2 regions of the Finegoldia sp. P3-F-LR genome follow, and region 1 is predicted to be linked to the other one. Evidence: predicted binding sites of a transcription regulator. Region 1 holds the regulator's gene; the other holds the start of a gene.

Evidence for each region. The regulator HrcA, encoded in region 1, represses chaperone genes, less so after heat shock. The targets are predictions, from matches to a motif close to ATTAGCACTCNATANTATNGAGTGCTAAT.
Region 2: a site for HrcA is predicted at 1,832-1,860, ahead of ACU68U_RS00960 (co-chaperone GroES). Genes of this name have one in related genera too.

The regions. Positions count from the first base shown of each region.
Region 1 covers NZ_JBRFJE010000001.1:81,169-94,142, forward strand. The annotation lists gene dnaJ (molecular chaperone DnaJ) at 1-358, opposite strand, end outside; gene dnaK (molecular chaperone DnaK) at 457-2,283, opposite strand; gene ACU68U_RS00425 (nucleotide exchange factor GrpE) at 2,326-2,892, opposite strand; gene hrcA (heat-inducible transcriptional repressor HrcA) at 2,882-3,928, opposite strand; gene hemW (radical SAM family heme chaperone HemW) at 4,011-5,114, opposite strand; gene lepA (translation elongation factor 4) at 5,162-6,973, opposite strand; gene lepB (signal peptidase I) at 6,983-7,507, opposite strand; gene rpsT (30S ribosomal protein S20) at 7,630-7,893, shown strand; gene holA (DNA polymerase III subunit delta) at 7,947-8,945, opposite strand; gene ACU68U_RS00460 (DNA internalization-related competence protein ComEC/Rec2) at 8,911-11,127, opposite strand; gene eno (phosphopyruvate hydratase) at 11,277-12,563, opposite strand; gene gpmI (2,3-bisphosphoglycerate-independent phosphoglycerate mutase) at 12,567-12,974, opposite strand, start outside.
Region 2 covers NZ_JBRFJE010000001.1:184,789-197,762, reverse strand. The annotation lists gene ACU68U_RS00970 (Glu/Leu/Phe/Val family dehydrogenase) at 1-821, shown strand, start outside; gene ACU68U_RS00965 (DNA-3-methyladenine glycosylase family protein) at 821-1,705, shown strand; gene ACU68U_RS00960 (co-chaperone GroES) at 1,884-2,168, shown strand; gene groL (chaperonin GroEL) at 2,182-3,801, shown strand; gene ACU68U_RS00950 (YcjF family protein) at 3,907-5,025, shown strand; gene ACU68U_RS00945 (hypothetical protein) at 5,018-5,233, shown strand; THF riboswitch at 5,263-5,351, shown strand; gene folE (GTP cyclohydrolase I FolE) at 5,454-6,008, shown strand; gene ACU68U_RS00935 (HD domain-containing protein) at 6,008-6,487, shown strand; gene folP (dihydropteroate synthase) at 6,499-7,314, shown strand; gene folK (2-amino-4-hydroxy-6-hydroxymethyldihydropteridine diphosphokinase) at 7,314-8,132, shown strand; gene ACU68U_RS00920 (redox-sensing transcriptional repressor Rex) at 8,277-8,924, shown strand; gene ACU68U_RS00915 (hemerythrin domain-containing protein) at 9,024-9,569, shown strand; gene ACU68U_RS00910 (glycosyltransferase family 4 protein) at 9,681-10,835, shown strand; gene ACU68U_RS00905 (TVP38/TMEM64 family protein) at 10,918-11,439, shown strand; gene ACU68U_RS00900 (glycosyltransferase) at 11,446-12,444, shown strand; gene spoVG (septation regulator SpoVG) at 12,572-12,892, shown strand.

The sequences.
Region 1 (12,974 bases):
GTTCAACTTGAATATTAGAGCCTTTTATAGGGGCATTTGGATTTCTAGAATATGATCTAGAACTAAAACCACCAAATATATCACCGAAAAAATCACCAAATATATCACCGATATCTGAAAATCCTCCACCTGATCCTTGATCAAATATTCTATCTCCGTACATATCGTATTTTTTTCTTTTTTCTTTATCACCTAAAACCTCATATGCTCCGTTAATTTCTTTAAATTTATTTTCAGCTTCAGGATCACCACTGTTTATATCTGGATGATATTTTTTCGCTAATTTTCTATATGATTTTTTTATTTCTTCTTGAGTTGCGTTTTCATTAACCTCAAGTATTTCGTACAAATTTTTCATTATTCACCATCCTAATCTACTGACTTTTCTATTTTACTAAAAGATACAAAAAAATCAAGGGGTAAGAATTTTACCCCTTTTTTAAGATTTTTTAGTTATTATTTATTTTCGTCGTCATCAACAACTTCATAATCAGCATCTACAACATCATCATCTTTTTTAGATTCTTGTGAAGCTCCCGGTTGTTGAGCTGTGTTTTCATATAGTTTAGAACTTAACTTGTACATTTCTTGAGTTAATTCATCTGTCTTAGCTTTAATATCGTTGTTATCTCCTGAGTCTAGGATTGATTTTAAAGCTTCTACTTTTGAATTGATATCAGATTTTTCGGATTCTGAAACTTTGTCGCCTAAGTCTTTGATTGTCTTTTCAACTTGGTAAATTACAGATTCAGCGTTATTCTTTGTTTCAATAGTTTCTTTTTTGTTTTTATCTTCTTCAGCATACTTACTTGCTTCGTCAACTTTTCTCTTGATTTCTTCATCACTCATTTTAGTTGAAGAAGTAATTGTCATAGCTTGTTGTTTTCCCGATCCTAAATCTTTAGCACTTACGTTTACAATACCATTCGCATCAATATCAAATGTTACTTCAATTTGAGGTACTCCTCTTGGGGCTGCTGGAATTTCAGTTAAGTTGAATTGTCCTAACAAAGTATTGTCAGCTGCCATTTCTCTTTCGCCTTGTAGCACTTTGATTTCCACGGATGTTTGACCGTCAGCTGCTGTTGTAAATACTTGAGATTTTTTAGTCGGGATTGTAGTGTTTCTTTCGATTAATTTTGTACATACTCCACCTAAAGTTTCGATACCCAATGATAAAGGTGTAACATCAAGTAACAATAAATCTTTTACTTCACCAGTTAATACTCCACCTTGTAATGCTGCACCAATAGCAACACATTCATCTGGGTTAATATCTTTTTGTGGATTTTTTCCTATTAATTTTTTAACAGCTTCTTGAACAGCTGGAATTCTTGTAGAACCACCAACTAATAATACTTTTTCAATATCGTTGTGACTTAATCCAGCATCTTCTAGTGCTTGTCTTACTGGTTTTAAAGATTCTTCAACCAAGTCAGATGTTAATTCATCAAATTTTGATCTTGTAATATCCATATTTAAATGAACTGGAGTTCCATTTACTGCAGAAATAAATGGTAAGTTAACATTAGTAGAAACTCTTGTAGATAGTTCTTTCTTAGCGTTTTCTGCTGCATCTTTAAGTCTTTGTTTAGAAGTAGCATCTTTTCTTAAATCTACACCATTTTGTTTCATGAATTCATCTGCAAGATAGTTTAATAATTTTTCATCAAAATCATCTCCACCTAGTCTGTTATTACCACGTGTAGCTAATACTTCAAATACGCCATCTCCAACTTCAAGGATTGAAACGTCGAATGTACCACCACCTAAGTCATAAACCATAACTTTGTGTTGATCAGTTTCTTTATCAATACCATAAGCCAATGCAGCCGCTGTTGGTTCGTTGATTATTCTTTTTACGTTTAAACCAGCAATCTTACCAGCGTTTTTAGTTGCTTGTCTTTGAGAGTCTGTAAAGTAAGCTGGAACAGTAATTACTGCTTCTGTAACTTCTTCTCCTAAATAACTTTCAGTGTCAGCTTTTAATTTTTGCAAAATCATTGCTGAAATTTCTTCTGGAGAATAATCTTTACCATCAATGTTTACTTTGTATTCAGTACCCATTTCTCTTTTAATTGATGTGATTGTTCTGTCTGGATTTGTAATTGCTTGTCTTTTTGCTGTTTCACCAACTAATCTTTCACCATCTTTAGTAAATGCTACGATTGATGGAGTAGTTCTATTACCTTCAGAGTTAGGAACTATAACAGATTCTCCACCTTCCATAACTGCTACTGCTGAATTTGTTGTACCTAAATCAATACCTATTACTTTACTCATTATAAAATCCTCCTTTTAGATTTTTATCTATATTTAAAATTCTTATTTACTAACTTTGACCATTGCAGGTCTAATACATTTGTTATTCAAAATGTAACCTTTTTGGAATACTTCTATTATCATATCTGAACCCTTATCACTATCTTCAGTAATAACTGCATGATGATAGTTTGGATCAAATTTATCTGAACAATCTACTTCTTCCAATCCAAAATCTTTTAAAGATAAAAGTAGGTTGTCTCTAATTAATTCAACACCGCTAGAGAACTCATCTTTTTCTTGTTTACTACTGATAGCTCTATCTAAGTCATCTATTATAGGTAGAATTTTCAAAATCAAAGACTCATTGGCTAATTCAATAGACTGTTGTCTTTCTCTATTTGTTCTATTCTTATAGTTGATAAAATCCGCTTGTAATCTTTTTAAAGAATCTTTTAAATCTTCTATTTCAGAATTTACAACTTCATCTTTGTCACTTTCGACTTCTCCTTTTACTGACTCATTTTCAGTTTCATTTTTATTTATTTTTTCTTTTTCAAAGTCTTTTTCTCCATTTTTTACATCTTCTGAAGATTGATTTTGCTTCAACTTTTCTTCGTTATCTTTCATAATAATCCCCCCTAATAATTAATCCATTAATTCTTCTAGATAATTTAAACATAGCTTCTATTGAAAGTTCATAATTCATTCTCATGGGAGCAACAATAGCTATAACACCGATGTTATTCTTGTTGAAGAAATAAGAACTCTTGATGATTGTGTTTTCAACAAGTGATTGTTCTTTATTTTCCTCTCCCACTTTAATGTCCAAGAAATTATCTGAAGAATTCAGAATGTTCACTATTTTGTCTTTATCTTCAAGGTATTCTATTATGCTTTTGACTTTGTCTAAGTCGCTGTATTCACTATATTTGAAAATATTTGATAAACCTTCAACGGATACATACATTGAAGATAACTTATCTTTTTCATTTTCAATAATATCGGTAATTGCACCTTTAAAAAGATTATTATATTTGTATTTTGAAGAAAATTCATCTAAATTATCATAAACTTCATTTAAATTTTTCCCTAAAAAAAGTTTCTTCAATAGAAAATTAATCTTAATTAATTCATTTTGTTCTATGACTTGTTCTGATGAAATCACAGTATGATTTAAATCACCAGAATCATATAACGTTAATAAGACATAATTATATTCGCTAATTGGAAGTAACTCTATGTGAGATAAATGCATCCTATCTGATTTTTTTAACATAGAAATAACCGGATACTGAGTTATTTCAGAAATAAACTGAGAAGAAGATTTAATCAATTTCTCAGGTTCAACAATTCTTTCATAGGGTTTTCTTATAGACATCAACGAAGAGCTAGAATCATCAGTTTTATAAAGTTTGTCTAGAATATAATCCACATACAATCTGAAAGCTTTTTGCGATGGAATTCTTCCTGATGAAATATGAGATTGAACTAAATATCCCAAATCACCTAAGTCGCTCATTTCATTTCTGATAGTTGCTGGACTGAAACCAATATTATAATTCTTTGATAAAACTCGAGATCCTATCGGCTGAGCAGTCTTTATATAATTGTCTATGGTAGCGAGTAAGATATTAAATTTTCTTTGTGTTAAATTTTCATTCAAGACCTCACCTCTTTTTTTGTTAGCAACCTATTACCTTGAGTGATAATAAAATTATACACTACGATTTATACTGTGTCAAGTGTTATACTAAAAAATCTACGAAAAAACTATTTGACACGAAAAAGCCTTGATTTGTAAAGCTTATATGGTTGTTGTTTAAAGTTAACAATCCTTTATTAATCCAGTTATCGATTAATTTTTTGTTATTCGTGTATAAATTTATGCCAAATTTTTCAAAGTATTCTTTTAAATCTAATCCATCCTTTAATCTCATATTAGTTATTATGAATTCAAATTCTCTTTTTTCTAAATCAATTTTCTCAGAAAAACTAATAGGCTTTTCATTTTTCAAGATTTTTTTCTTGTAATCGGGGTAGAAAAACTCATTTGTATATCTCAGTTGATTTAAATATCCAGATGAAGATAAACCAAATCCGTAATACTGCTCGTCTTTCCAATAAATCTTGTTGTGAATGGATTCAAAATTATCTTTTGCAAAATTAGAAATTTCGTAGTGTTTGTAATTTTCTAATCCATTACAAATCTTCATATACATTTCGTATTCTATATCATCATTTCTATTTATGTCTTTATAGTTTTTGTAAAATTTTGTTCCAGGTTCTAATATCATGTTATACCAAGAAACATGGTTTGGATTAAGTTTTCTAATATAATAAAGATCATTATCTAGAGACTCTAAGGTTTGATTTGGAAATCCAAATATTAAATCAATTGAAATATTATCAATGTAATCTTTAATTATTTCAAATGACTTAAAAACATCCGATACTGTATGCTGTCTTCCTAAAAATTTGTTGTACTCATTATAAAAAGATTGAACGCCCAATGATATTCTATCTATACCAACTTTTTTATAGTTTTGTATTTTTTCTTTTGTGACGAATTCTGGATTGCATTCAATAGTAAATTCCTTTAATTGTAAATTAAAACAGCTATCTATTACGTTATAGGTTTTTTCAATATATTTAGAATCGACAAGATTTGGTGTTCCTCCTCCTAAATAAATGGTATCTATTCTGTCATTAGGATTTTTGTACATATTTATTTCTTTTTGTAACAAATCAAAGTATTCATCAATTCTTTGGTTTTGTTTCGTCATTGTTGAAAAATCACAATAATTACACTTATAAGCACAAAAAGGTATGTGAATATAGATTCCTTTCATAACTCCTCCTATAAAAATAAGCCAAACTTTCGCTTGGCTTAACAAATTTAATTTCCTTCATCATATTTTAAGACTGATAAGAAAGCTTCTTGAGGAACATCTACGCTACCTACAGATCTCATTCGCTTTTTACCTTCTTTTTGTTTTTCTAATAGTTTACGCTTTCTAGTTATATCTCCACCGTAACACTTAGCAAGTACATCTTTTCTGTATGCTTTTATAGTTTCTCTTGCGATAATTTTATTTCCTATTGCAGCTTGTACAGGAATTACAAATTGATGTCTTGGTATTTCATCTTTAAGTTTCGTTACTATTTTTCTTGCTCTTTCATAAGCTAAATCTTCGTGAACAATTAATGTTAACGCGTCAACTTTTTCTGAATTAATCATTATTTCAAGTTTAATTAAATCAGATTTTTCATAACCAATTAATTCATAATCCAAAGATGCGTAACCTCTTGTTTTTGATTTTAAAGCATCATAGAAATCATAAATCACTTCATTTAATGGTAATTTGTATTTTATTGTTACTCTTTTTTCATCAAGGTAAGTCATATCTATGAAAGTTCCTCTTTTTCCTTGACAAAGTTCCATAATTACCCCGACATAATCTGTAGGAGTCATGATTTCTGCATGAACAACAGGCTCTTCAACATAATCAATTTCAGTTTCCTTAGGGAAATTTGTAGGATTTTGTATTTCTACTTCAGTTCCATCTTTTTTATGAACTTTATATATTACACTTGGTGCAGTGGCGATGATATCTAAGTCAAATTCTCTGTCTAATCTTTCTTGAATAATTTCCATGTGCAACAACCCTAAAAATCCACATCTTAATCCAAAACCTAGTGCGATTGATGTTTCATTTTCAAATGTCAAAGCTGCGTCATTAACTTGAAGTTTTTCTAGTGCATCTCTTACAGAATTGAAATCTTCACCTTCAGCAGGATAAATACCACAATAAACCATTGGTGTAACTTGTTTATATCCCTCCAGAGGTTTATCTACAGGATTGTTTTTATCTGTTATAGTGTCACCTACTCTAGCATCTTTTACATTTTTGATACTGCAGACAACATATCCTACATCTCCAGCGCTAATTTCATCTGTGCTTATCATTCCGGAAGATGTATAACCGCATTCAGTAACTTCAAATGATTTGTTAGTAGACATCATTAAAATTTCAGATCCTGGCTTTATACAACCATCAAAAACTCTAACATAAACAACAACACCTTTGTAAAAATCGTAATATGAATCAAATATCAATGCCTTTAAAGGTTTATTTTCGTCCCCAACTGGAGCAGGAACATTGTTTACTATGTCTTCTAATACATCTACTATATTTATTCCTTCTTTTGCTGATACTGCTGGAACATTTTCAGCATCTAATCCAATAATATCTTCTATTTCCTTTTTTGCAAAATCAATGTCGGCACTTGGCAAATCTATCTTATTTATTACAGGCAAAATTTCTAAATTTTGGTCGATAGCCAAGTATACATTTCCTAATGTTTGAGCCTCAACACCTTGCGTTGCATCGACAATTAATACTGCACCTTCACACGCTTTTAATGACCTACTTACTTCATAAGTAAAGTCAACATGACCTGGTGTATCTATTAAATTAAGATTGTATACATTGCCATCTTTAGCCTTATAAGATAATTTAATGGCTTTTAATTTGATTGTTATTCCTCTTTCGCGTTCCAAATCCATAGAATCCAAAACCTGTTCACTCATTTCCCTATGAGTAAGCATACCAGTCTCTTCAATCAATCTATCAGCTAATGTTGACTTACCATGATCTATATGCGCAATTATTGAAAAATTTCTTATGTATTTTTTATCGTGTTTCATTTAAATCTCCTAAATCGAACCAATCTTATCAACAGGATATAACCTAAAGAAAACGACACCGATTATCGAATCTTTATTAATAGGTCCGATGTACCTGCTGTCATTATAATTATCTAGTTCTCTATCATCATTTATAACAAAATATTCATCTTTACTTAATACCCATTTATTATTGTTTAATTTTTTTGACTGTTGCAATAAAATATAGGGTTCATATATTCTTTTTCCGTTAACAAAAATATCATCATTTATAATTTCCACTGAATCTTTAGGCATTGCAATAACTCTTGCAATATTAGATTCTGAATTTTTCTCATCATAATACTTAACTATATCAGTTTTTTTAATGTATCCTGTTATTTTATTTAATTTATTAATAAGAACAAAATCTCCAGAAGTTAAAGTGGGACTCATATTTGATGATTTTACTATTTGTGTTTCTAAAATAAAAGTTTTTATTACGAAACATACTACTAAAGCTATAAATATTGCAAATAGCAAATTTGAAAACTTACTATCTAAAAATTTCTTCATACTATCACCATTCTTTACCAACCTATTATAACATAATTTACAATTAATGTTCTAGATTACTTGAAATAATTAATTCTATAGTGTATAATAATAACACTGTTCAAAAATAAAGGAGGGATATTATGGCAAATATTAAATCAGCAATTAAAAGAATTGATGTAACTAAACTTGAAACAGCTAGAAATAAATCTAAAAAATCAGCTATCAAAACTTTCATTAAGAAATTTGAAGCAGCTGTTGAAAAAAACGATAAAGAAGACGCTACTAAATTATTTAATTTAGCAACTAAAAAGATTGACCAAGCTGCAAGTAAGAACACAATTTCTAAAAACAGTGCAGCTAAAAAAATTAGCAGAATGGCTAAAGAATTAAACAAATTAGCATAGAAATAATGTAAAGGATCCATTACATTATTTAAAGGTTGAAGTAAATTCAACCTTTATTTTTTTGCTAAAATTTCGCAAATACTATTTTCTATATAGTACTTAGAATTTAACGTATTTGTTTTTAATGTAGTTTCTATTTCATACATTTTATGAATCGCAAATCTTAACTGGTCATATCTCCAATTTTTCACAAAACTTTGAACTTTATTTAATTCGTATGATGATATTTTTACTCTCTTTGTGATTTCAGTTTGCGAAACTTTCAAACGTAGAAGTTCTTTTATATATAATAAATTTCTAAATAATCTAATAACCATATGAAGTGCTTTAAAAGTGTCTGATGTGTCATTTATAAGTAAATTTAAGTAATATATCGTCTTAGATAAATCTTTTGATGCTATTGAATCTGTTAAATCGAAAATATTTTTATCATATTGATTTATTAGAGAATTCAAATCATGTTCTGTTATTTCATCTTTCTCTAAATTTATAAACTTATCTAATTCATTATTAACATCAATTAAAGTCTTTTCAGAATTTTTTATAAGATAAAGAGAATATTCAATAAAAATGTTAACGATATTATTATTAATCTTCTTCCCTTTTAGGTAATTTATTATATAAGCTTTTAATTGATTTCTGTTTAACTTATTGAATTCAATATCTGATCCATAGTTTATTATTTCTTTTAAAAATTTAGACTTAAATACATTTCCGTATGATGTCATTATAATCAAAGTATACTCTGGAATCTCTCTAATATAAGGTAATAAATTATCAATACTTTCCTTGTTTTTTAAAATTCCTGTTTTAGTTAAATCTACATCATCGATTAAAATGAGTCTTTTATCACTAAACATAGGAATAGTTTCAGAAGAACTATATATTTTTTCGAAATCTGATATTTCGTACTCATCAAAACTTTGAGCCTTGTAGTGCTCTTTTATTAATGACAGATATTTTTCTATATAAAATTTTTCTTCTCCGTGTATTAAAATTAGATTAGACAACAAATTATTATCTAATTTTTGTTTCGCCAATGAAAAATCCATCTTTTGCTCCTCTATTCTTAAAGTAATATAATACGAAAATTGTTGTAATAATTGAATTTTGTTCTTTCACTAAAAAATTAAAAATCGAATATTTATCTCTATTAGATCTTATAGTATTAAATATCTTGCTTGATACAATCTCAATGTTTCCATCTTTATCAGTTCTTTTTATTGGAATATTTAGTTTATTTAAATTATCTAGCGTTTGATGATGTGGGTGTCCATAATCATTTCTTAGACCTACAGAAATAATAGATAATTTGGGATTAACCTTTTTTAAGAAATTTAAATCTGAACTGTTTTTACTTCCGTGATGGGAAATTTTCAACACATCAGATGTTATATCTTCATTTAAAATATTTCTTTCATATTCTCCAGAAATGTCTCCTGTGATTAGTAATGAAATATCATTAACATATACTTTATAAACTATAGATTTATCGTTTTCTTCATCACTTATGGATTTATCAATGACTTTGATATAAACATTTCCAATTTTTAGTAATTGATTATTTTGTAGATTTACGTAATGGTTATTTTGATTATACTTGCTTTTTAATATTTTTTCTCCATTAGTTCTAGATAAAACTATTGGATTATAAGATTTGTTAATATTAATTAAATTTTTACTATGATCTTCATCAAAATGAGTCAAGAATACATAATCAAGATTATTTAAACCTATTTTGTGTAGATATTCTACAAGGTAAGTTCCAGATTTATCTTCTGATTTGTATGAACCTCCTGTATCTATCATAAAACTTTTAAAATATTGTCTTACAAGTAAGCAATCACCTTGACCAATATCCACAAAGTTTATATGCGTAATAGGATTAAAAATATTTAAAATTATCGGCATAATTACGCTTATAAAAAACATATTTTTTAAAGTTTGTTTATTAAAATCGTTTAAAGTTTTAATGTAGTGTCTGTTATAAATCGCAAATATTATTATATAATAAACAAAAATCATCAATATAGAAAAGCTCATAAAACTATGAATTTGTATATTAAATGAATTAATTGTAATGAAGATATAATTTATAATCTTTAAACAAAATTTTATAATTTGAACAAATACATAATTAAAGCTATTAGGTATCAAAAGTACAACAGCCGACAATTGTATGATAAGTGTAAAAATAGGTAAAATAATGGTATTTCCAATGATAAAACCAAATGTAAATTCATTAAAAAACTTCAGTTGTATTGGTAATAATATTATATAAACTAAAGTAGAAAGCATTAAATAATTACGTAGTTTGCTATTTTGTTTTTTGAATTTTGGATACAAATATAAAATAGTAAATGTTGCTAAAAATGAAAAAATAAATCCGACATCAAATAGATTATATGGATTCATAAGCAAAATTAAGATAGCTGCAATAATTAAATTATTTAAATTATACCAGTCTATCTGCATTTGATTAGATAATTCCACTATAACTAACATAATGAACGCTCTTAATATTGATGAAGGTAGTCCTACTGCATATCCATATATTGCAATTAAAAACAAAGATAACCAAGAAATAATTTTTCTGTTAATCTTAAAAATACCAAATAATTTATTAAAAATCGTGTATAGAATAATAATATGTAGCCCACTTATTGCAAATATATGACTTATTCCTAATGTCTTAACATTATTAGTGTAATCTTCACTCAAAAAATTAAACCCTGTAAATACTGACTTTAAAACAGATGATTCAATATCATTAAAATTTGAATCTAATTTAAAAACTATGTGGTTTAAAATTTTGCTTCTAATACTTAAAAAAAGTGAATTAGACTTTCCTATTATATCAGGATCAGTCCTACAGTATATATCTCCATATATATTGCTCTTTAGTAAATAAAATTTATAGTTGAACATATATGGATTACCATTTGTATATGCTTTATTAACTTTTGATCTAATATTGACAATATCACCAATATTTAAATCTTTTTTTGTTGTTAATAAAAATTTTATATTATATTGATTAGTTACCTTTACAATATACTTTTTATTTGATCTGTTTTTATTTATTACTACAGCGTTAATATCTACAAATTCATTATCCTTGATATTGTTGTAATTATCATTAATAAGGTTTAAATGAAAAATAGTCAGAAATAATACCAACAGTGATACAATAAGTTTATTTTTATCTTTAAACAGAAATATTCCTGTAATCACTACATCAACTGCTAGAAATATTGGATTGAAATATATGTATAAAATTGTTGTTAAAATTATCTGTATTAAAATTACCGTAGTGATTAACATTTTTCACCTAATTAATAGGAATCACAGCTAATAATCGCTGTGATTCCTTGTATTTTTAATTATTTGCTTAAATTATAAAAAGTCTTTATTCCATCGTATACTGCAGTGGATTCTAGCATATCTTCAATTCTTAATAATTGATTATATTTACAGATTCTATCAGTTCTTGATGTTGAGCCAGTTTTAATTTGTCCAGCATTAGTTGCAACGGCAACATCGGCTATAGTAGTATCTTCTGTTTCTCCCGATCTATGAGATATTACGGCAGTGTATCCATGTCTTTTAGCTAGTTCTATGGCATCAAGAGTTTCAGTTAAAGTTCCTATTTGATTTAATTTAATTAGAATGGAGTTACATACACCCATTTCTATACCTTTTTGTAATCTCTTAACATTTGTTACAAATAAATCATCGCCAACTAATTGAATTTTTGAACCTAATTCTTTAGTTAGTTTTTTCCAACCATCCCAATCATCTTCAGCTAATCCGTCTTCAATAGAAATAATAGGATATTTTTCAACTAAGTTTTTATAATACTCAATCATTTCATCACTTGATCTAACTGCATTGTCTCCAGCCATATTGTACTTACCATCTTCATAGAATTCACTAGCTGCAGCATCTATAGCAATCATTACATCTTTTCCTGGTTCATAGCCAGCTTTTTTAATAGCCTCAACTATAGTTTGTAATGCTTCCTCATTAGATTCGAGATTTGGTGCAAAACCACCTTCATCTCCTACAGCAGTATTTAATTTTCTAGACTTTAATACATTCTTTAAATTATGAAATACCTCAGTACCGATTCTTAAAGATTCTTTGAAGTTTTCTCCACCTACAGGCATAATCATAAATTCTTGAATGTCTACATTATTATCAGCGTGTTGTCCACCATTTAGAATGTTCATCATTGGTACAGGTAAAGTCTTACCGTTTACGCCTCCAATATATTCAAATAATCTTTGTCCATTTTCATCTGCAGCAGCTTTTGCAACAGCTAAAGAAACACCTAAAATAGCATTTGCACCAAGTCTAGATTTATTTTCAGTGCCATCTAATTCTATTAGATAATTATCTATTCCAACTTGGTCAAATACATCCCAACCTACTAATTCATCTGCTATTTCTAAGTTTACATTATCAACAGCAGTTTCAACACCTTTTCCTAAAAATCTTTTTTCATCATTGTCTCTTAATTCTACTGCTTCGTGTACTCCAGTAGAAGCACCTGAAGGAACTATCGCTGATCCCATTGCTCCTGCTTCAGTATAAACTTCAACTTCAACTGTAGGATTTCCCCTAGAATCTAAAACTTCTCTTGCATAAATGTCAATTATTGAGCTCATTATTTATTCTCCTTTTTTAATTAAAGATTTACCTGTCATTTCTGAAGGCTTATCTATTTTCATCAATTCTAAAATTGTTGGTGCTATATCAGCTAAAATACCATTATTCAACTCGATATCCTTGTCAGGATATTCTATGAAAGGCACAGGATTAGTTGTATGTGCCGTGAATGGGCCACCTGTCATTTCATCAATCAAATATTCACTATTCCCATGATCAGCAGTTATCAAAGCATGGTAATTTCCGTTTTTATCTATAGCTTGTAATATTTCCTCTAAACATTTATCAACGGTTTCAACGGCTATCTTATCAGCAGAAATTACACCAGTATGACCAACCATATCTGAATTCGCAAAGTTTAATATTATCAAGTCGTATATATCTTTATTTATAACATCAACAACATGATT
Region 2 (12,974 bases), 100 kb from region 1:
CAAATGGGAAAATTATGAGTTGGATGGCTGATGAGTATAACAAATTAACTGGTACTAATCAAATGGGAACTTTCACTGGTAAACCAATTGAGTTTGGGGGATCATTGGGAAGAACAGAAGCTACAGGATTTTCAGTAGCTTTAAGCGCTAAAAAAGCTGTTCTAAATTTAAATAAAAAATTAGAAGAAACAACTGTTGCGTTACAAGGATTAGGTAATGTTGGGATTTATACTTTAAAATATGTGCTTGAACATGGCATGAAAGTCAAATACATTATGGAGTATAACAAGCAAAGGGGAGTATTTGCAATTTATAAAAAAGACGGATTTAATTTTGATGAATGTTTCAAAATTTCTAAGACAAAAGAAAAAGACTTTGCTAGTATTGAAGGATGTGAAGTGATTTCTGTGGAAGATTTTTTCTCAGCAGATGTAGATGTTATTATACCTGCAGCTTTGGAAAATGCAATTACAACTGAAAATGTTAATTCAATTAAAGCGAAAATCATCGTAGAAGGTGCAAATGGACCTATAACAAAGGATGCAGATGAAATCTTAAATGAAAAAAATGTAGTTATTGTTCCAGATATTTTAGCAAACTCTGGTGGAGTCACTGTATCTTATTTTGAATGGGTACAAAATAAAGCAGGATATTATTGGTCTGAGGAAGAGGTCAGAGACAAAGAATATCAATTGATTAATAAATCATTTGATGAAATTTGGGAATTATCTGAAAAGCTTAATATAACATTGAGACAAGCTGCTTATGTACACTCAATCAAAAAGATAAGCGAAACAATGAAAATACGCGGATGGTATTAATGCAAACACAAATAGAATTTAATGATGAATTAAAACTTACTAAAATTAAACAATCATCTTTTAACCCTACCCACATTTTTGAGTGTGGGCAGGCGTTTAGATGGTACAAAGAAGACGATATGTCCTATACAACTGTTGATGGTGACATGTACTGTAATGTAAGTTTGGTTGGAGATTACGTTTATATCAAAAACTGTACAGAAGATGATTACTATAAAAAATGGGAAAATTATTTTGATTTGAAAACAGATTATTCAGAAATCAAAGAAAAATTATCTTTCAATGAAACTTTAAAAAACGCATTAGAATATGGTGATGGAATCAGAATATTAAATCAAGATAAATTTTCTACAATAATTTCATTTATAATCTCAGCAAACAATCAAATACCTAGAATTATGAAATCCGTAAATATAATTTGTGAAAATTACGGAAAATTTTTGGGAGAATTTAACGGTAGAAAATTGTATTCTTTTCCTAAGCCTGAAGATTTAGCAAAAGTACCAGTGGAAGAAATGAGAGAAGTGTGCCGTGTTGGATTCAGAGATAAAAGAATTGTAGATGTGTCAAAAATGGTTGCGAATAATGAGTTTGATATTTTGGAAATAGATAACTTATCAAACGAAGAATTAAGAAAAGAATTAATTAAACTTCCAGGAGTAGGACCAAAAGTTGCTGATTGTATAATGCTTTTTTCATACAACAGACATAATACATTTCCAGTTGATGTGTGGATTAAACGAGTTATGGAATATTTGTTTATTAAAGAAGATACAAATAAAAATTTAATTGCAAAATACGCGGACGATTTATTCGGAGATTATGCTGGATATGCACAGCAATATTTATTCTACTATGGAAGAGAAAATACTATCGGAAAATAACTTTGAGAATTTCATCATAGAAAATAGAATTAAAGCGAGAAATATCAAAATAAATTGAGTTATTTGCTTTTAAATGCTAATAAATACGTTTGATTAAAACAAAAACGTGGTTTATTATATAAGAGGATTAACACTCAACAGGTTAGAGTGCTAACAAAAGATTCTGAAGGAGGATATCATGAATTTAAAACCTATTGGTGATAGATTAGTATTAAAAAAACAAGAAAAAGAAGAAGAAAAAACATTCTCTGGAATAGTTCTCCCATCTTCAGCTAAAGAAGCTCCTGTTTATGCAGAAGTTTTAGCTATTGGATCTGAAGTAGAAGAAGATGAAAAAATGAAAGGCAATATTAAAGTTGGAGATAAAGTTATATACTCAAAATACGCTGGAACAGAAATAAAACTAGAAGACACAGAATATATCTTAGTTAAATATGAAGATATTCTAGCAGTTGTAGAATAGGAGGATAAATTTTATGGCAAAACAAATCAAATTTTCAGACGATGCTCGTAAAAGCATGGTAGAAGGTATTAATAAATTATCAGATACAGTTAAAGTAACATTGGGACCTAAAGGTCGTAACGTAGTTTTGGATAAAGAATACGGCGCACCATTGATTACAAATGACGGTGTTTCAATTGCAAGAGAAATTGAACTTGAAGATGAATACGAAAACATGGGTGCACAATTAGTAAAAGAAGTTGCTACTAAAACTAATGATGTAGCAGGTGATGGTACCACTACTGCAACACTTTTAGCACAAGCAATTATTAGAGAAGGTTTGAAGAACTTAGCGGCTGGTGCTAATCCAATTGTTTTACAAAAAGGTATCAGAAAAGCTGTTGAAAAATCTGTGGAAGCTATTAAAGCAAGAAGTCACAGTGTTACTACAAAAGAAGAAATTGCAAATGTTGGTAGCGTATCAGCAGCTGATGAAACTATTGGTAAACTAATTGCAGAAGCTATGGAAAAAGTTGGAAATAATGGTGTAATTACTGTTGAAGAATCAAAATCTATGGGAACTACATTAAATGTTGTAGAAGGTATGGAATTCGATAGAGGATATGTATCTCCTTACATGGTTTCTGATTCAGATAAAATGGTAGCAGCAATGGAAGATCCATTCATTTTAGTTACTGACAGAAAAATTACAAATATTCAAGATATATTACCATTGTTAGAACAAGTTGTTCAACAAGGTAAGCCATTATTTATAATTGCAGAAGATGTTGAAGGTGAAGCATTAGCAACTTTAGTTTTAAATAAAATCAGAGGAACATTCAACTGTGTAGCAGTGAAGGCACCAGGCTTTGGGGATAGAAGAAAAGAAATGCTTGAAGATATATGTATTTTAACTGGAGCTCAATTGATCACAGAAGATTTGGGAATCGAATTGAAAGATGCATCTTTTGACATGCTAGGAAGAGCAAGAAAAGTTAATGTATCAAAAGACAAGACTACTATTGTTGACGGAAATGGTGAACAATCTAAGATTGAAGAAAGAATTAACCAAATTCAAAACAGAATTCCTGAAACTGATTCTGAATATGATAGAGAAAAACTTCAAGAAAGATTAGCGAAATTATCTGGTGGAGTTGCTGTGATTGAAGTTGGAGCAGCTACAGAAACAGAATTAAAAGAAAGAAAATTGAGAATAGAAGATGCACTTGCAGCTACCAGAGCGGCAGTTGAAGAAGGCATTGTAGCTGGTGGTGGAACAGTTCTATTGGATGTTCTTGAAGAAGTTGAAAAACTTGTCGATGAAGTTGAAGGCGATGAAAAAACAGGAGTTAAAATAATTCTAAAAGCGTTAGAAGAACCTGTAAAACAAATCGCAATTAATGCCGGAATCGACGGGTCTGTTATAGTTGAAAATGTTAAAAACAAAGACAAAGGAATTGGATTTGATGCATACAAAGGTGAATATGTAGATATGTTAAAAGCTGGTATTGTAGATCCAACAAAAGTAACATTATCTGCATTACAAAATGCAGCATCTGTTGCAAGTTTATTATTGACTACAGAAGCAGCAGTAGTTTCTATAAAAGAAGACGAACCAGCTATGCCTCAACCTGGTCCTGGCGCGTATATGTAGACAAATCAAAGGTGAGGATATATTCCTCATCTTTTTTAATGCAATGAATTAAAAATGTTAGTTGAAAATGAATATCGGGTATATATAAGATAAGTTGGTGAGATAATGAATAATTACGATTTAATAAATGAAGTGCTTGGCAAAACAAGTGAAGAAATACAAAAAATGAGTCCAATCAATATTTTATTGGTTGGGAAAACTGGAGTTGGTAAATCAACGTTAATTAATGGAATGTTTAGAGATAATTTGGTGGAGACAGGTGTAGGTAAGCCTGTCACTAAATATTTGCAAAAAATTACTAAGGAAAATATTCCTATTAATTTATACGATACTCAAGGACTCGAACTAAACTCACAAAATCAAAGAGAAGTTCTTACAGAAATAACAACTTTATTAAAAGATTTAAAACGTCAAGGTGAAAAAGATAGAATTCATTTGATATATTATTGTATTAACTCAAATGGATCTAGGATAGAAGATTCTGAAATAGCTCTTATTAATTCCTTAAAACAATTTGCGCCAGTAATCATAGTCTTAACGCAATCACTAGGAGAAAATTCTGAAAAATTAAAAGACTATATTCAGAATTTGAATTTAGATGTGGCAGATGTTATCGAAATACTTGCAAAACCATATCGCATTAACGATATGGTTATTGAAGAAAAAGGATTAAAAGAGCTGATGACTAAAAGTTTTGAACTTTTAGATGAGGAAATTAAAAATTCTTTTATTAATGCCCAACATGTCGATATTGATTTAAAAGCAAAAACGGCAAGACGTTGGGCAAAAAGATATATAAAAACAGCTTTTGGTATTGGATTTGTTCCTATACCTTTCTCAGATGCCTCCATTTTAGTGCCTATGCAAATTGGAATGATAGCTCACATTAATTCTATATTTGGAATATCAATGGATAAACAAAGAGTTGCTTCAATCATAGCGGCGATTGGAGGAACTGGAGGAGCTACTTTTGCAGGAAGATTTATAGTAACAAATGCGTTGAAGTTTATTCCAGGTGTAGGTAGCTTAGCTGGTGGTTTAATATCTGCAGCGACTGCATCTATAATGACCACGGCGTTAGCGATGAGTTATATAGAAGTTTTGAGTTATATTGCTAAAAGAGAAAAATTGGGAATTAATATGGATTTTTCTGAAATTGAAAAATTAATGCAAAAAACTTACACAGAATATTTGAAGAATAGGAAGAAGAAAGACGATGAATGATTTAACAAAAAAAGATTTTATTGAAAAATATAAAGATGGAAAATTTGATTTTGCAGTTCAAAATACTTGCAGAGCTGTTGAATATGCAAAGCTTGAAGACTGTTTCAATGTAGCTGAAAGAAATAGAGAACCATCTGATATCATTATCTATGAAGATGATGATATGATTGACTATTTTCACTTTGATGGGTTAAAATATCAAGATTAAAAAACACATAAGTGTGGTATAATAATAATTACAGAGTAGGGTTGATGCGTTTAGTGTAATGGGATAGGGAGTTGCCCATTAACGAAATTATTGCGATATCAATGCCGCTTCCGCTGATAATATGAATTAGTGGGAGCATTATCTTTGAAATATAGGATAATGCTTTTTTTGTGGAGCACTCTCGGGTGCTCTTATATTTTTATAAAAGAGAGGGATTTAAATGGATAAAGAAAAAATTGAACAAGCAGTGTCAATGATAATAGAAGCTATTGGTGAAAACCCAAACAGGGAAGGTTTATTGGAAACACCTCAAAGAGTAGCTAGAATGTACGAAGAAATTTTTAGTGGACTAAATCAAGATGCGAAAGTGCATTTGTCAAAATCTTTTGAAATAGTTGATGATAATATGGTTATAGAAAAGGATATTCCTTTCTATTCTATGTGTGAACATCATTTACTACCATTCTGGGGAAAAGTTAATATCGCTTATATTCCTGATAAAAGAGTTGCTGGTTTATCAAAATTAGCTAGAACTGTTGACGTTTATTCAAAAAAGCCACAATTACAAGAACGTTTAAATATTGAAATAGCTGATGCATTAATGAAATATTTAAATTGTAAAGGCTGTTTGGTTACTATTGAAGCTGAACACATGTGCATGAATATGAGAGGTGTTAAAAAACCAGGTACTTCAACAATGACTTCAGTTGCAAGAGGGGCTTTTGAAGAAGATTTGGATTTGAAAAACGAAGCATACAGATTAATGGGATTATAATGAAAAATACCAACATTGTCCTTAATCACAAATTATTTAATAAAAAAATAAATAAAATTGAAGATGATGAGAAAACTCGTGTATTTTGCAAACATGATTTCTCTCATCTTATGGATGTAGCTAGAATCTGCTATATTATAAACTTAGAAGAGAATCTGAACATTGATAAGGATTTAATATATGTTACAGCACTATTGCATGATTTGGGAAGAGCTGACGAAGTAGATACAGGGATCAATCACAGTATATTATCACAAGAAATTGCACAAGAAATTTTGAAAGATTTAGATTTTAATGATGAATCAAAGCAACGAATAATAAATGCGATTAAACATCATAGAACTAATGAAGAAAATGACGATAGATTTATAGAGATTTTTTACAAAGCAGACAAGCTATCGAGGATGTGTTTCAGATGTCCTGCTAGAAGTATTTGTAATTGGCCAGAAGAAAAGAAAAATAAAACAGTTATTTATTGAAAGGATACAATATGTTAATTAGAAACAAAGAATTTGATTTTAAAAACGATGCTTATATAATGGGAATTTTGAATGTCACACCAGATTCTTTTTCAGACGGAGGAAAATGGAATGAAGTTGACAGAGCTGTGAAACATGTCGAAGATATGATAGACGAAGGAGCTAGTATCATTGATATTGGTGCTGAATCCACAAGACCAGGACACACTCCTGTATCTTCTGAAGAAGAACTTGAAAGAGTAATTCCTATAATTAGAAAAATAAGAGAAAATTTTGATATTCCAATTTCTTTGGACACTTACAAATCTAATACTTTAAGAGAAGTTGTGAAAGAAGGGGCAGATATTTTAAATGATGTCTGGGGATTGAAATCAGATCCAGAAATGTCTAAAACTGCTAAGGAACTAGATATTCCTGTAATATTGATGCACAATAAAGATAATAATAATTACAATGATTTAATGAAGGACTTAAACAGAGAAACATTAGAATCTGTTGAATTAGCAAAAAAAGCGGGAATCAAAGATGAATTAATTATATTGGATCCGGGAGTTGGATTTGCACTTGATTACGAAAAAGATTTAACCGTTGTAAACAGAATCAAAGAATTTGTCGATTTGGGATATCCTGTTTTATTGGGAACAAGTAGAAAAAGATTTATTGGTAAAGCTATGGGAATAGATGTAGCTACTGAAAGAGATTTTGGAACAGCTATAACTACTGCTATTGGTGTAATGAATGGATGTTCAATTTTTAGAGTTCACAATGTAAAAGAAAGTTATGATGCTATGAGAATGGCTTTGGCTATAAAAAGAGAAGGAAAATAATGGACTACCTATTAGTAAAAGATTTGGAAATATACGCTAACCATGGAGTATTTCAATCTGAAAAAGAATTGGGACAAAAATTTTTGGTGACATTAAAAATGGGATACAACATGAAAAAAGGCGCAACTTCTAATAATTTAGAAGATTCAATACACTATGGGGTTTTGAGTAAAGAAATTTACGATTATTTTCGTTCAGAATCGATAGATTTAATAGAAACAGTAGCTTATAAATTGGTTGAGTTTATATTTGAAAAATACAAAATCGTACAAGAACTTACTGTAGAAATTAAAAAACCATGGGCTCCAATAAATTTGCCGCTTGATACTGTAAAAGTGACAATTAATAGAAAAAAAAGAAGATATTTTTTGGGAATAGGATCCAACATTGGAGATAAACAAGAATATGTTAATTCTGCTATTGATAGATTGAAAAACACAAATAGTATTGAATTAAAAAACGTGTCTGAAATGTACACTACAAAAGCTTGGGGAAAAACTGATCAGGAAGATTTTCTCAATTGTGCCGTTGAAATAGAATCATACGAAGAGCCTGAAGATTTGCTGAAAATAACTCAACAAATTGAGTTGGATCTTGGCAGAGAAAGACACGAAAAATGGGGACCTAGAACTATAGATATAGATATTTTATTTTGCGATGGAGAAATAATATATACTGATGATTTGAAAGTTCCTCATCCTTATGTTCAAGATAGAAAATTTGTGTTGGAACCTTTGAATGATTTTGCACAATTTTTTGTACATCCTGTTCTAAATAAAACATTAAAACAATTGCTAAGTGAATTAGAAAATAGTTAATTTTTAAAATATAAATATCATAATAAACAAAGTCAAGCATAAAAAAATGCTTGGCTTTTTCTTATTCAAATTAATTGCAGAATTATTGAAATTAAAATATTTTTTTGATATAATTATATTAATAACAATGAATGGAGTGATAATATGGCAAGGGCAAGAGTATCATTAGCTGTTGTTAAGAGACTTCCAAAATATTACAGATATTTAGGAATGATCGAGCAAAAGGGAATAATAAGAGTATCAAGTCAAGAATTGAGCAGCATTACAGGTTTAACTGCTTCTCAAATTAGGCAAGATTTAAATCATTTCGGTGGTTTTGGTCAACAAGGATACGGATACAACGTTGAAGAATTGAAATCAGAAATTGAAAAAATTATGGGAATAAACAAATCTTACAAAGCAATCATTTTGGGTTGTGGAAATATTGGAAAAGCCATAATGAACTATAAAGGTTTTAAATCTTCAGGTTTTAATATTGTTGATGTATTTGACCATGGTAAAAAGGTGGGTACAAAAATTTCAGATTATGAAATCAAAGATATTGATAAAATTGAAGAGTATCTAAAAGAAAAGAAACCAGAAATAGCTGTTATTGCCCTACCAACAGATGTAGCTCAAGATGTTTGTGATAAGCTAGTTGATGGTGGCATAAAAGGTATTTGGAATTTTGCTTCATTGGATTTGAAATTACCAAAAAATGTTGTATTGGAAAATGTACATCTTGATGAAAGTCTGTACACATTAACATACTACATGAATAATTTGGCAGATTATCCAGGAACTAAAAATTAATTATATTCGGCGTTTTATAACGCCGTTTTTTATTGTAACGAATGTTACAATATTTTTTACGCTTTTATAATATAATTGTTGTATAAAAGGAGTGATAATATGGATAGTATTTTAGTTTTAGAAAAAGAACACGAAAATATAAGTAAAATAATAGGTTTAATGAAAGAAAAGTCAATTGAATTTATAAATAATAAGGATATAAATGTTGAATTCGTAGAATTATTGATTTATATTTTAAAAGAATACGCAGATAAATTTCACCACAGAAAAGAAGAAGAAATTTTGTTTAAAAAGATGAAAGAAGATTTGGGTAGAATTGGTGAAGTTATGGTTTTGAATGGAATGTTAGTAGAACACGAAATAGCAAGAGGTATAATTTTTGACCTTGGTCAAAGTATTAAAGAATACGAAAAAGAAAGATCGGATGAGAATTTTGTTGAAGTAATAGGAAATCTAATGGGATACAGAAGACATTTACAAAAACACATTGAAAAAGAAAATACAGTGGTGTATCCTTATGGAAAGAACAATCTATCTGATGAGAGATTAAAAGAAGTTGAAGATGAAACTATAAAATTTTTAGAAGAAAATAAAGAAGTTCATAATAATTTGATGGAGAAAATTGACAAATTATTTAATATGTAATGTATGAGAGGAATTAGGTAATAATTCCTTTTTTATTTGCATAAAATGTAATATTATTGTAACAAATACACACCTTTCATTTATGTTATAATCTTATGTGGAAGGTGTTTTATGAAAATATTAATAACCACAGATACATACAGACCGACAATAAATGGAGTTGTAACATCGATTGAATCTTTAAAGAAAGCTTTAGATAGATTGGGACACGATGTTAGGATTTTAACTTTTTCAGATAGTTTTAATTCAAAACAAGAAGACGACATTTATTATATGGGCTCTTTAGGAGCTGGAAAATTTTATCCAGACGCTAGAATGAATAAGTTATTTTATAATAGATTTTATGAAGATATTATGGATTGGAAACCAGATATAGTTCATTCACAAACAGAATTCACTATGTTTATCCAAGCAAAAAAGATTGCGAAGGATTTGGATATTCCACTTTTGCATACTTACCACACTGTTTACGAGGATTACACTCATTATTTTTCTTTGAATAAAAAGATTGGCAAGGAACTTGCAAAACAATTTACGAAACAAATTATTAAAACTACTGACGGTGTAGTAGTTCCAACTAATAAAATATATAATTTGCTTACAGAATACAATATACACGAAGATATATATGTGGCACCAACTGGAATTAATGTTCATAAGTTATCTGAATGTGACGATTTTGATATACGAAGTGGCTATAAAATTCCTGAAGATAAGCATATATTATTATTTCTAGGAAGAATAGGTAAAGAAAAAAATATCACCGAAATTCTTCAGTATCTTGAAAACATTGATAGAGATGATATTGTGTTCATTATTGCAGGTGCAGGACCATTTCTTTCGGAATTAAAAGATATTTGTTCAAATTCAAAAATAAGAGATAGATTGATATTTACAGGAATGATTGATTCCTCAAAAGTAGGAAACTTTTACTCCAAAGCAGATGTATTCGTATCTGCATCGACATCCGAAACACAAGGATTAACATTTATTGAGTCAATGGCATGTTCTACACCAATAATTTGTAGGCACGATGACTGCTTGGACGGGGTGTTGATTGAAGGTAAAACAGGATTCGGTTACGATACAGAAGAAGAATTTATTTATTATCTAAATCAAATTTTGGACAATAAAAAACTTAGAGATAAAATGGGTAAAAATTGTAAACAATTAGTAGATGAAAACTATACAGAAGATTCATTTGCAAATAAAATTGAGCAGATATATACAAAGGTAATTGAAAATCATGCAAAATCTGTTCAATAAGATACTCGAGGCCGACAACAAAAAATTTCAGATTATTATCCATGTTCTAAATGCACTTGGAATATTACTAAGTATATGCGTTATGATTTACGCATGGAAAACAGGAATACTTAAAGATATCGATAAGTTTCAAGAATTTATGAATCAGTTTGGGAAATTAGCTGCTCTGATATTTATCTTATTTCAGATTATGCAAGTCATTATCCCAATAATTCCTGGTGGTATAACTTGTCTCGGGGGAGTAATCTTATTCGGATCATGGATGGGATTTGTATACAACTATGTAAGTATTTGTATAGGGTCAATAATTGTATTTTTTATTGGTAGAAAATATGGTACTCCATTGATTATAGCAATTTTTGGAGAAAGGGCATATAACAAATACATCAAAATTCTTACAAGAAAAAATAGGTTTGACAATGTATTTGCGGCTTTGATATTTTTCCCAATTGCGCCTGATGATATGCTATGCTACATAGCTGGAACAACAAAAATGAAATTCAAAAAATATTTCTGGATAATTATATTAGGAAAGCCTATGTCTATAGCTCTTTATTCATTAGGATTGGAAGTATTATTTAAGAAACTAGTATTAAGGATTTAAGAATAAATGAAAATTTTGATATATAAAGGAGATTATGATTTAGTAAAACAAAGCGGTGTTGGTCAAGCTATTGAACACCAGGAAAAAGCTTTGAAACTAAATAATATTGACTACACAACCGATGAAACTGAAGATTATGATATTGTTCATATAAATACTATAATGCCAAAATCAAAAAAATTCGGACGAAAAGCAAAGAAACAAGGTAAGAAAGTTATTTATTATGGGCATTCCACGATGGAAGATTTTAGAAATTCTTTTCGCGGAGCGAATTTATTGAGCAGACTTTTTAAAAAATGGATTATTAGTTGCTACAATATAGGAGATATTATTATAACTCCATCACAATATTCGAAAAACATACTTGAAGGATATGGAATCAATAAGAAAATATACAGCCTATCGAATGGTATTGACCTTGATAAATTTAAGGGCGACAAAGATAGCAGAAAGAGATTTCGAGATAAGTATAATTTGAAAGATGATGATAAAGTTATTATTTCTGTAGGTCATTTGATGAAGAGAAAGGGTCTGGATGATTTTATAGAAGTTGCAAGGAAGCTTCCGCAGTACAAATTTATTTGGTTTGGTCACACTAATCCTAAACTATTGACTACTAATATTAAAAAAGCAATAAAAAATAAACCGGATAATGTAATTATGGCTGGATATGTTGATCAAAAAGAACTGGTAGATTGTTATCGAGGGAGTGATTTGTTCCTATTTATGACCAGAGAAGAGACAGAAGGAATTGTACTATTAGAGGCTTTCGCTTCTAAAATAAAAGTTTTGGTAAGAGACATTAAGATTTACGAAAATATGTTTACTGATGGTAAAGAAGTTATCAAAGCAAAAACCAATGATGAGTTTAAAAACAAAATTGTTAATATAATAAATGGCAAATATTCTACTGTTGAAGAAGCGTATAGATATGTTAAAGAACGAAGTGTTAAGAAAATTGGAGAGAAATTGAAAAGCATTTATTTAAAATTAGAAGATGCTTAAGATTTAGTGACATCTTAATCTCACAAAAATATATTATATATAAATGTTTTGTTTAATATTTACATTTATTTACAAAAGAGTTTTTTAGCGTTATAATTATATATATAAAACACAAGGTGGTGAGGTTATGCAAATTACAGATGTTAGAGTTAAAATACTAAATATTGATAACAGATTAAAAGCAATTGCTTCTGTTACTTTTGATGACGAAATAGTAATTCATGACATCAAAGTTATAGAAGGCGAAGAGGGGTTATTCTTAGCTATGCCTAGTAGAAAAATCGGTAATAATAAATATCGTGACATAGCTCATCCAATTAGTTCTCCAGCCAGAGAAAAAATTGAAGTAGCAGTTATCAATAAATACAATGAAGAATTTGAAAAACAATCTTCTGAAGAAACTGAGCCAGTGACTGAAGAAAATATAGAAACTGCAGAAAATGAATAGTACAAAAAGCATCTATTAAGGTGCTTTTTTTAGTGCTTAAATTATCCTATTCAAATTATTTTACATATTTCGTATGTTTGAT